DNA from 2 places in the Polaromonas sp. P3_A5 genome. Region 2 is predicted to be linked to the other one. Evidence: riboswitches for the same ligand, from Rfam matches in the RefSeq annotation. Region 2 holds a riboswitch; the other holds the start of a gene.

Region 1 (4,377 bases), on a different contig from region 2:
GGGGAAGATTCAGGCTCATCACGGATCTCACTCGTCGTTATTTGTCGTGTCGGTTTTGCTGTCACGCCGCTTGCCACGCGCAGGGCCAGGCTGGCCGGCATGCGCAAGTTCGGAGTCTTCGTGCGGCGCGCGGGAGGCGCGCATTTCGCTGCGTGGCACGCGCTTGGCAATCTTGCGCTGCGGTGCGGCCGGCAGCGGCTGGTCTTCGCCCGCCACGTCCTGGCCCTTGACAGCCTGGATAAAAAATTCGCGGTTGCCGTCGCCGCCTTCAATCGGCGACGCCAGCCAGGCTTTCACTTCCAGCCCCAGCGATGCGCAGGCATCGCGCAAGCGCTTTTCGACAAACTCGAAATGCGCCGGGTCACGCACAATGCCACCCTTGCCGATCTGGCCGGGCTGCAATTCAAACTGCGGCTTGACCAGCATGAGCAGGTCGCCGCCGGGCTTGAGCAGGCGAACCACGGCGGGCAACACCAGCGTGAGCGAGATGAAGGACAAATCACCCGTCAGGAAGTCGAAGTTGGCTTCTGCGGCCAGGCTCGCTTCGTCCAGGTCGGCGTCATCCCCATCGCCATCGAAGTCATCCGGAAAATCCATGTCGCCGCTGTCGCCTGCATGGCCGGCCACCAGGTCGGCGGCGGTCATGGAACGGGCATTCAGACCCTCGACGCAAACCACACGCGGGTCTTCACGCAGGCTGGCGTGCAGCTGGCCATGGCCCACATCGACGCCCACCACCTGCATGGCGCCGTGCTGCAGCAGGCAGTCGGTAAAGCCGCCGGTGGACTGGCCCACGTCAAGGCAGCGCAAGCCATCCACCTTCAGGCCGGTAGCTTTCAGCGCGCCTTCGAGCTTGAGCCCGCCGCGCGAGATGTACTTGGCTTCGGTGGTGTCCAGCAACTGCAGCTCAGCGCCGGGCGGAATCTCGTCGCCGTTCTTGGCGACCTTCTTCCAGGCAGCGTCGGCTTCAGGACGCCACTGCACCCCCGAAGCGATCAGGCGCTGGGCCTGCGAGCGGGTGGCGGCATGGCCGTGTTCGACGAGGAATAGGTCAGCGCGCATGTAGTGTCTTCCGGTATTCCAGCAACAGCCTTAAGGGCGTAGCGAGCGGCCCGAGAGCAAGGCGCGGGCGCCAGGCAACCGGAATGCACTTGAGGTGCATGAGGATTGCCTGATCGGGACCCGCAACGCCGCTATCGGGTCGCGCAGTAGCCAGGAAAAATCAGTAGCGATAGGTGTTGGCCTTGTACGGGCCGGCTTTAGAGACACCGATGTACGCAGCCTGCTCGTCGCTCAGTTCAGTCAGCACAGCGCCAACCTTCTTCAGGTGCAAACGGGCAACCTTTTCGTCAAGATGCTTGGGCAACACATAAACCTTGCCCACTTCGTACGCATCTTTCTTGGTGAAGAGCTCGATCTGCGCGATGGTCTGGTTCGCAAAGCTCGACGACATCACGAAGCTCGGGTGGCCGGTGCCGCAACCCAGGTTCACGAGGCGGCCCTTGGCCAGCAGGATGATGCGCTTGCCGTCCGGGAAGATCACGTGGTCGACTTGCGGCTTGATCTCTTCCCAGGTGCATTTTTCGAGCGATGCGACGTCGATCTCGTTGTCGAAATGGCCGATGTTGCAGACGATGGCCTGGTCTTTCATCTTCGCCATGTGCTCATAAGTGATGACGTTCTTGTTGCCGGTGGCGGACACAAAAATGTCAGCCTTGTCGGCAGCGTATTCCATGGTCACGACCTTGTAACCTTCCATCGCGGCCTGCAGGGCGTTGATGGGGTCGATCTCGGTCACCCACACCTGGGCGCTCAGTGCGCGCAAGGCTTGTGCGGAGCCCTTGCCCACGTCGCCGTAACCGGCCACGAGTGCGACCTTGCCGGCGACCATCACGTCGGTGGCGCGCTTGATCGCGTCAACCAGGGATTCGCGGCAGCCGTACAGGTTGTCGAACTTGCTCTTGGTGACGGAATCGTTCACGTTGATGGCGCGCAAGGCCAGCGTGCCCTTGGCCGACATTTCATTCAAACGCAACACGCCGGTGGTGGTTTCTTCAGTCACGCCGATGATGTTTTTCAGGCGGCGGCTGTACCAGGTCGGGTCTTGCGCCAGCTTGGCCTTGATCGAATTGAACAGGCAGATTTCTTCTTCGCTGCCGGGCTTGGAAATGAGGCTCGCGTCTTTTTCGGCCTTGGTGCCCAGGTGCATCAGCAGCGTCGCGTCGCCGCCGTCGTCCAGGATCATGTTGGGACCTTCTTCAGGCGTGCCCTTGGCGCCGCTGAATTCGAAGATCTTGTGGGTGTAGTCCCAGTAATCGGCCAGGGTTTCGCCCTTGATGGCGAACACCGGCGTGCCGGCGGCGGCGATCGCGGCGGCGGCGTGGTCTTGTGTCGAGAAAATATTGCACGAAGCCCAGCGCACTTCAGCGCCCAGGGCTTGCAGGGTTTCGATCAGCACGCCGGTCTGGATCGTCATGTGCAGCGAACCGGTGATGCGCGCGCCCTTCAGCGGCTGCGCCTTCGCGAATTCTTCGCGGATGGCCATCAGGCCAGGCATTTCGGTTTGCGCGATGTTCAGTTCCTTGCGGCCCCAGGCGGCAAGCGAAATATCGGCAATGGTGTAGTCGGTGGAAGGTTTCAGGACGGCGCTCATACGGTTCTCCAAATTCAAACGTCAACTGGGCAAAATCGCCACGGGCAAGGCGCTTTCGAAACAGCGGGGGAATTCAGTCATTCACCCGGCTTGAGAGAGCACTTGCGGGTGAGCGTGGTTGCAATGAAGTCCTGAGCCTGGTCCACATGGTGTGGCTTGCAACGCTCCTCAGGAAGCCACGATTATACCGAACTCCCCCGTTCAGGCTCACTTCGTGTAGCCTGCTCCCCCCTCAAGGGGGCGGCGCCTGGGGCCGGCGAAGCCGGACCCTCGGCCCCCGCTGGTGAAATACGCCATCACCGATCGCGCCCAAAGAGCGCTTCAACCCGCATGGGCCGCGGAACCGGCTTTGCCGGGCCGCAGGCTCAGTCCCCTGCAAGGGGAAAAGGGCTACACACAGTGAGCCCGATAGGGGTGTGCCAATTTTTCGGCTTTGCCGGGCCGCAGGCGGGCGGCCCCCTCGAGGGGGCAGGGAGCTACACGCAGTGAGCGACCGTGGGGGCCCACACCATGCGAGAATTTCACCATGCAAGAGTCCGCAGCCCGCCACTTTCGCCCCTCTTCCGTAGGGCATCCAGGTTTCGGGGCGGCCTGATGTACCCCCGTCTGGCGCCCGTCTACTGTGCCTTGTTCCTGATCATGGGTGCGGGAATGAGCGCCAGCTTCGCATCAAAGGCATACCGGGCCTTGCAAACCCTCGATTGGGAAACAGGCAGCGCGCAAATACTTTCGTCCAGCGTGAAGGCCACGTCCGACAAGCGAGCCAGTTGCTATGAGCAGCTTGCCACCTATAGCTACAAGGTGCAGGGCCGAACCTTCACCGGCCAACGTGTGCGCGCGGCGGACAGCTGCCTTTCGAAGGAAGAGTCCGAGCTATTCGAGGCTGCGTTCAAGAAAGGCGACACGGTGGCCGTGCGCTACGATCCCGAAAATGCCTCCGAAGCGGTGCTCGAGCCCGGGGAACTGTGGTTCAACGATTGGATCCAGGGGATCGCGGGCTTGTTGATCACAGGCATTGCCGTTCTGATGGGCATCGAGATACTGAGAAAGCAACGATGAAGGACCTCACATCCTGGGCGCTCACCGAGCGCGCACAGATCACCGGCGTCTTCACCGACATCGACGACACACTGACCACCGAGGGAGCGATCACCGCCGATGCGCTGGAGGCTTTGGGTGCGTTGAATGCCGCCGGGCTCAAGGTGGTAGCCATCACCGGGCGGCCCGTAGGCTGGAGTGAGCCCTTCGCGGCAAGCTGGCCGGTCGATGCCATCGTGGCGGAGAACGGTGCGGTGGCGCTGCTGCCGGCGCAGGTTTTAGACAAAAAAGCCCCGCAAGCCGCACCAGCCTTGCGCAATCAGCTATCAAAAATATACCAACAGGATTCCGCGACACGCGCTGCCAACTTCGCCCGCATGCAGGCCGTGCTGGCGCGCATCGAGCGCGAGATGCCGGGCATCACCCGCGCCACCGACTCGCCGGGCCGTGAAACCGACATCGCCATCGATCACAGTGAGTTTGTGCAACTGAGCGACGCGCAAATCGCCGCAGTGGTGGCAATGATGAAAAGCGAGGGCATGCACGCCACCGTCAGCAGCATCCACATCAACGGCTGGTATGGCAGCCACAACAAGCTCGAAGGCGCGCGCTGGATAGTCCGGCAGCTCTGGCAGAGCGACCTGGACGCCGAGATGGACCAATGGGTCTATGTGGGCGATTCGACC
Region 2 (4,377 bases):
AAAAACCGGTGACGATCGTCGTGCCCTATCCAGCCGGCGGCCCGCTGGACAACGCTGCGCGCATCCTGGCCGAGAAGCTGCGTCCCCTGCTCAAAACCGAAGTCACGGTTGACAACCGGCCGGGGTCCGGCGGAAACGTGGGTGCGGCCCTCGTCGCCAAGGCACCTGCAGACGGCCATACGCTGGTGATGGGGGCGGTGGCCACCCATGCCATCAACCCATGGCTCTACCCAAACATGCCCTACGACGCATTGAAGGACTTCACGCCCATCACGTTGGTGGCGCGGGTGCCGAACGTGCTGGTCATGAATGCCGAGACGGCCAGGCGGCTGAAAATCAAGGACACCAAGGACCTGATTGCCTACGCACGCAAGAATCCCGGCCGGCTGAACTATGCCTCCGGCGGCAATGGAAGCGCCGGCCACCTCGCGGGCGAGCTGTTTAAAAGCCTGGCCAAGATCAGCGTGGTGCACCTGCCTTCCAGCGGCTCGGCCCAGGCGCAGGCTGGCCTGCTGTCCGGCCAGACCGACCTGATGTTCGACAACCTGGCCTCTGCCAGCGCCAACATCAAGTCGGGCAAGCTGGTCGCTTTTGGCGTGACCACCATCAACCGCTCCAGCAGCTTCACGGAAATTCCGACCATCAATGACGTGTTGCCCGGCTTTCACATCAGCACCTGGTTCGGCATCTTTGGCCCGGCCAACCTCCCCAAAGCCACGGCAGACCAGCTGCAGAGGGCATTCGCCGACGCGCTCAACACGCCCGATACCGCAGAAAAGTTTGCACGCATGAGCGCGACCCCCAGCCCCATGAGCTCTGCCGACTTTGCCTACATGGTGATGAAAGAGCACGCCGATTATGGACGCCTGATCAAGGTCGCCAAAATCAAGCTCGACTAAATCGAAAGGGCGGAAAGGGCGGCTAGCCTGGCGCCTTCCCCGCTTTTCTGCCAGACGGAAATCAGCCCGGCATCAGCCGGTCGATTTCCTGCTGCATGGCTTGTACCAGCTGGCTGTACATCTTGAGTTTTTCGCTGGTGTCGCGCAGCCGTTCGGCGATGCGCAGCGAAACGGCAAACATCAGTTTGGCCGCAGTCACCGGTTGCTCTTCCCCCATTTTTTCAAGCGCTGCGCGCGACAGCACGGCGCAGCTCACGTCGCTGCTGGCAGTGCATGACGCCAGCCGCGCCTGGCCGTCGACCAGGCCCATTTCGCCGATCAGGCTGCCGGGGCCCAGCACCGTGATGGTGACCGGCGTGCGGCGGCTGACCACAATGCTTTCGACAGTGACTTCGCCTTCGAGCAGCAGCACCATATAACCGGTATCGCTCTTGTCGCCTTCGCGGATGAAGGTCGTTCCCTCGGAAATCCTGCGCGGCGTCATGTAGCTGACGACAGTGAAAGCCTCTTCGGGCGTGAGCTGCATCAGGGCGGTTGGTGCAATCAGCAGCCTGGCGGCAAGCTCGGCCGTGCTGGAGCCCTCAATGGCCCGCATGCGGTCTTTGGGACGCATGGACTCGGGCGCATCGGGCGTTCCCCGCTGTTTTCTGCCGAACAGGTTTTCAAACATGGTGGCTCCGGCTATCCCCTGGACTTTTGTTGGTATCTCTTGCCATTGGTGCAAGGATATGGCGCGGGCGGCGTTCAGCCCTTAAAATGATGGTAACCCAAGGAGCGTTGCAGCGAACACAAGCGTTCGTCAGGCTTGGGTTACAGGCGGCGGCTTCCGGCGGCCCCTGCGGCAACGACGCTCACCTTTGCCTCAAGGTGAGTCCGTGTCTGAAACTGAATCTTTGCCCAATGTTCCCCCCATGAAGCTGTCCGGCCTGGAGCCGGTCGCCATCGGCGCGGGCACGCTGTTTGTCAATATTGGCGAACGCACCAACGTCACCGGCTCCAAGGCCTTCGCCCGCATGATCCTCAACGGTGAATACGAGCAGGCGCTGGCCGTGGCCCGCCAGCAGGTCGAAAACGGCGCCCAGATCATCGATATCAACATGGACGAGGCCATGCTGGACAGCCAGGCCGCCATGGTGCGCTTCCTGAACCTGATCGCCAGTGAGCCCGACATCGCGCGTGTGCCCATCATGATCGACAGCTCCAAGTGGAGCGTCATCGAAGCCGGCCTGCGCTGCATCCAGGGCAAGGGAATCGTCAACTCGATCTCGATGAAAGAGGGTCTGGAGCCCTTCAGGCAGCAGGCCAAGCTGCTCAAGCGCTACGGCGCGGCAGCGGTGGTGATGGCTTTTGATGAAAAAGGCCAGGCCGACACCTATGAGCGCAAAGTCGAAATCTGCGAGCGCGCCTACCGCGTGCTGGTCGACGAGCTGGACTTTCCGCCCGAAGACATCATCTTCGACCCGAACATTTTCGCGATCGCCACCGGCATCGAAGAGCACAACAACTACGCGGTCGATTTCATCAACGCCACGCGCTGGATCAAGCAGAACCTGCCGGGCGCCAAGGTCTCTGGCGGCGTGTCCAACGTGTCCTTCAGCTTTCGCGGCAACGACCCGGTGCGTGAAGCCATCCACACCGTGTTCCTGTACCACGCGATCCAGGCGGGCATGGACATGGGCATCGTCAACGCCGGCATGGTCGGCGTGTACGACGACCTGGACCCTGTGCTGCGCGAGCGCGTCGAAGACGTGGTGCTCAACCGCACACCGGTCTACAAGCCGGGCGAGCCTGAGCTCACGCCCAGCGAACGCCTGATTGAAGTGGCCGAGACTGCCAGGAGCGGCGCCAAGGACGACAGCAAGAAGAATGAATGGCGTGCCCTGCCGGTGCGCCAGCGCCTGTCGCATGCGCTGGTCCACGGCATGAACGAGCACATCGTGACTGACACCGAAGAGGTCTACCAGGAGATCCTTGCGGAGGGCGGCCGGCCGCTGCACGTCATCGAAGGCCCGCTGATGGACGGCATGAACATCGTCGGTGACCTGTTCGGCCAGGGCAAGATGTTTTTGCCCCAGGTCGTCAAAAGCGCCCGTGTGATGAAGCAGGCCGTGGCGCACCTGCTGCCCTACATCGAAGCCGAAAAGCTGCTGCTCGAAGCCGCCGGCGGTGACGTCAAGACCAAAGGCAAGATCATCATCGCCACGGTCAAGGGTGATGTGCACGACATTGGCAAGAACATCGTGACGGTGGTCTTGCAGTGCAACAACTTTGAAGTCGTCAACATGGGCGTGATGGTGCCCTGCCATGAAATATTGGCGCGCGCCAAGGTTGAAGGCGCCGACATCGTCGGGCTGTCGGGTCTCATCACCCCCAGCCTGGAAGAAATGCAGTATGTGGCCGCCGAGATGCAAAAGGACGATCATTTCCGCATCAAGAAGATTCCGCTGCTGATAGGCGGCGCCACCACCAGCCGCGTGCACACGGCCGTCAAGATCTCCCCGCACTACGAAGGCCCGGTGGTGTATGTGCCCGATGCGTCACGAAGCGTGAGCGTGGCGCAAAGCCTGCTGTCCGACCAGGCCGCCAGATACATCGAAGAGCTGTATACCGACTACGACAAGGTGCGCACCCAGCACGCCAACAAAAAGCAGGTACCGATGTGGCCGCTGGCCAAGGCCCGCGCCAATCCCACGTCAATGGACTGGGCCCACTACACACCGCCCGTGCCCAAGTTCATTGGCCGCCGCGTGTTCAAGAACTTCGACCTGTCGGAGCTGGCCCAGTACATCGACTGGGGTCCTTTCTTCCAGACCTGGGACCTGGCCGGAGCCTTCCCGGCCATTTTGAAAGACGAGGTGGTGGGCACCGAGGCTGTGCGCGTGTACGCCGACGCGCAGCGCATGCTCAAGCGCCTGATCGAAGGCCGCTGGCTCACCGCCAACGGCGTGATGGCGCTGTACCCCGCCAACAGCGTGGGCGACGACATCGAGATCTACACCGACGAGTCGCGCAGCGAAGTGGCCATGACCTGGTACGGCCTGCGCCAGCAAACCGAAAAAACCGCAATTGACGGCGTGATGCGCCCCAGCCGTTGCCTGGCTGATTTTGTCGCACCCAAGGTACTTGCTCCTGAATTGATAGCTGCTCGCGCTGAATATGCGGGCGCTGCGGGCAAAAACATCTCAAAAATTCCGGACTACATCGGTCTTTTTGCCGTCACGGCAGGCATTGGCGCCGAGAAAAAGGAAAAGTACTTCCTGGATGACCACGACGATTATTCGTCCATCATGCTCAAGGCGCTGGCTGACCGCCTGGCCGAAGCGTTTGCCGAAAGCCTGCACCAGCGCGTACGCAAGGATTTGTGGGGCTATGTGCCGGCCGAGTCACTGGACAGCGAAGCCTTGATCGCCGAAAAATACCAGGGCATACGCCCGGCGCCAGGTTATCCGGCCTGCCCGGACCACAGCGTCAAGAAAGA

Evidence for each region. A riboswitch is a leader RNA that binds a small molecule or an ion and turns the genes downstream of it on or off. The one in region 2 is predicted to bind S-adenosylhomocysteine.
Region 1: another riboswitch for S-adenosylhomocysteine. It lies ahead of ahcY (adenosylhomocysteinase); the one in region 2 lies ahead of metH (methionine synthase).

What each region holds. Positions count from the first base shown of each region.
Region 1 is NZ_JBFUGF010000002.1:225,444-229,820, forward strand. Features, by position in the region: gene metF (methylenetetrahydrofolate reductase [NAD(P)H]) at 1-19, opposite strand, end outside; gene AC1DU8_RS18550 (TlyA family RNA methyltransferase) at 28-1,062, opposite strand; gene ahcY (adenosylhomocysteinase) at 1,223-2,653, opposite strand; S-adenosyl-L-homocysteine riboswitch at 2,757-2,829, opposite strand; gene AC1DU8_RS18560 (DUF3592 domain-containing protein) at 3,281-3,712, shown strand; gene AC1DU8_RS18565 (HAD-IIB family hydrolase) at 3,709-4,377, shown strand, end outside.
Region 2 is NZ_JBFUGF010000003.1:104,881-109,257, reverse strand. Features, by position in the region: gene AC1DU8_RS19995 (Bug family tripartite tricarboxylate transporter substrate binding protein) at 1-899, shown strand, start outside; gene AC1DU8_RS19990 (Crp/Fnr family transcriptional regulator) at 961-1,569, opposite strand; S-adenosyl-L-homocysteine riboswitch at 1,663-1,759, shown strand; gene metH (methionine synthase) at 1,775-4,377, shown strand, end outside.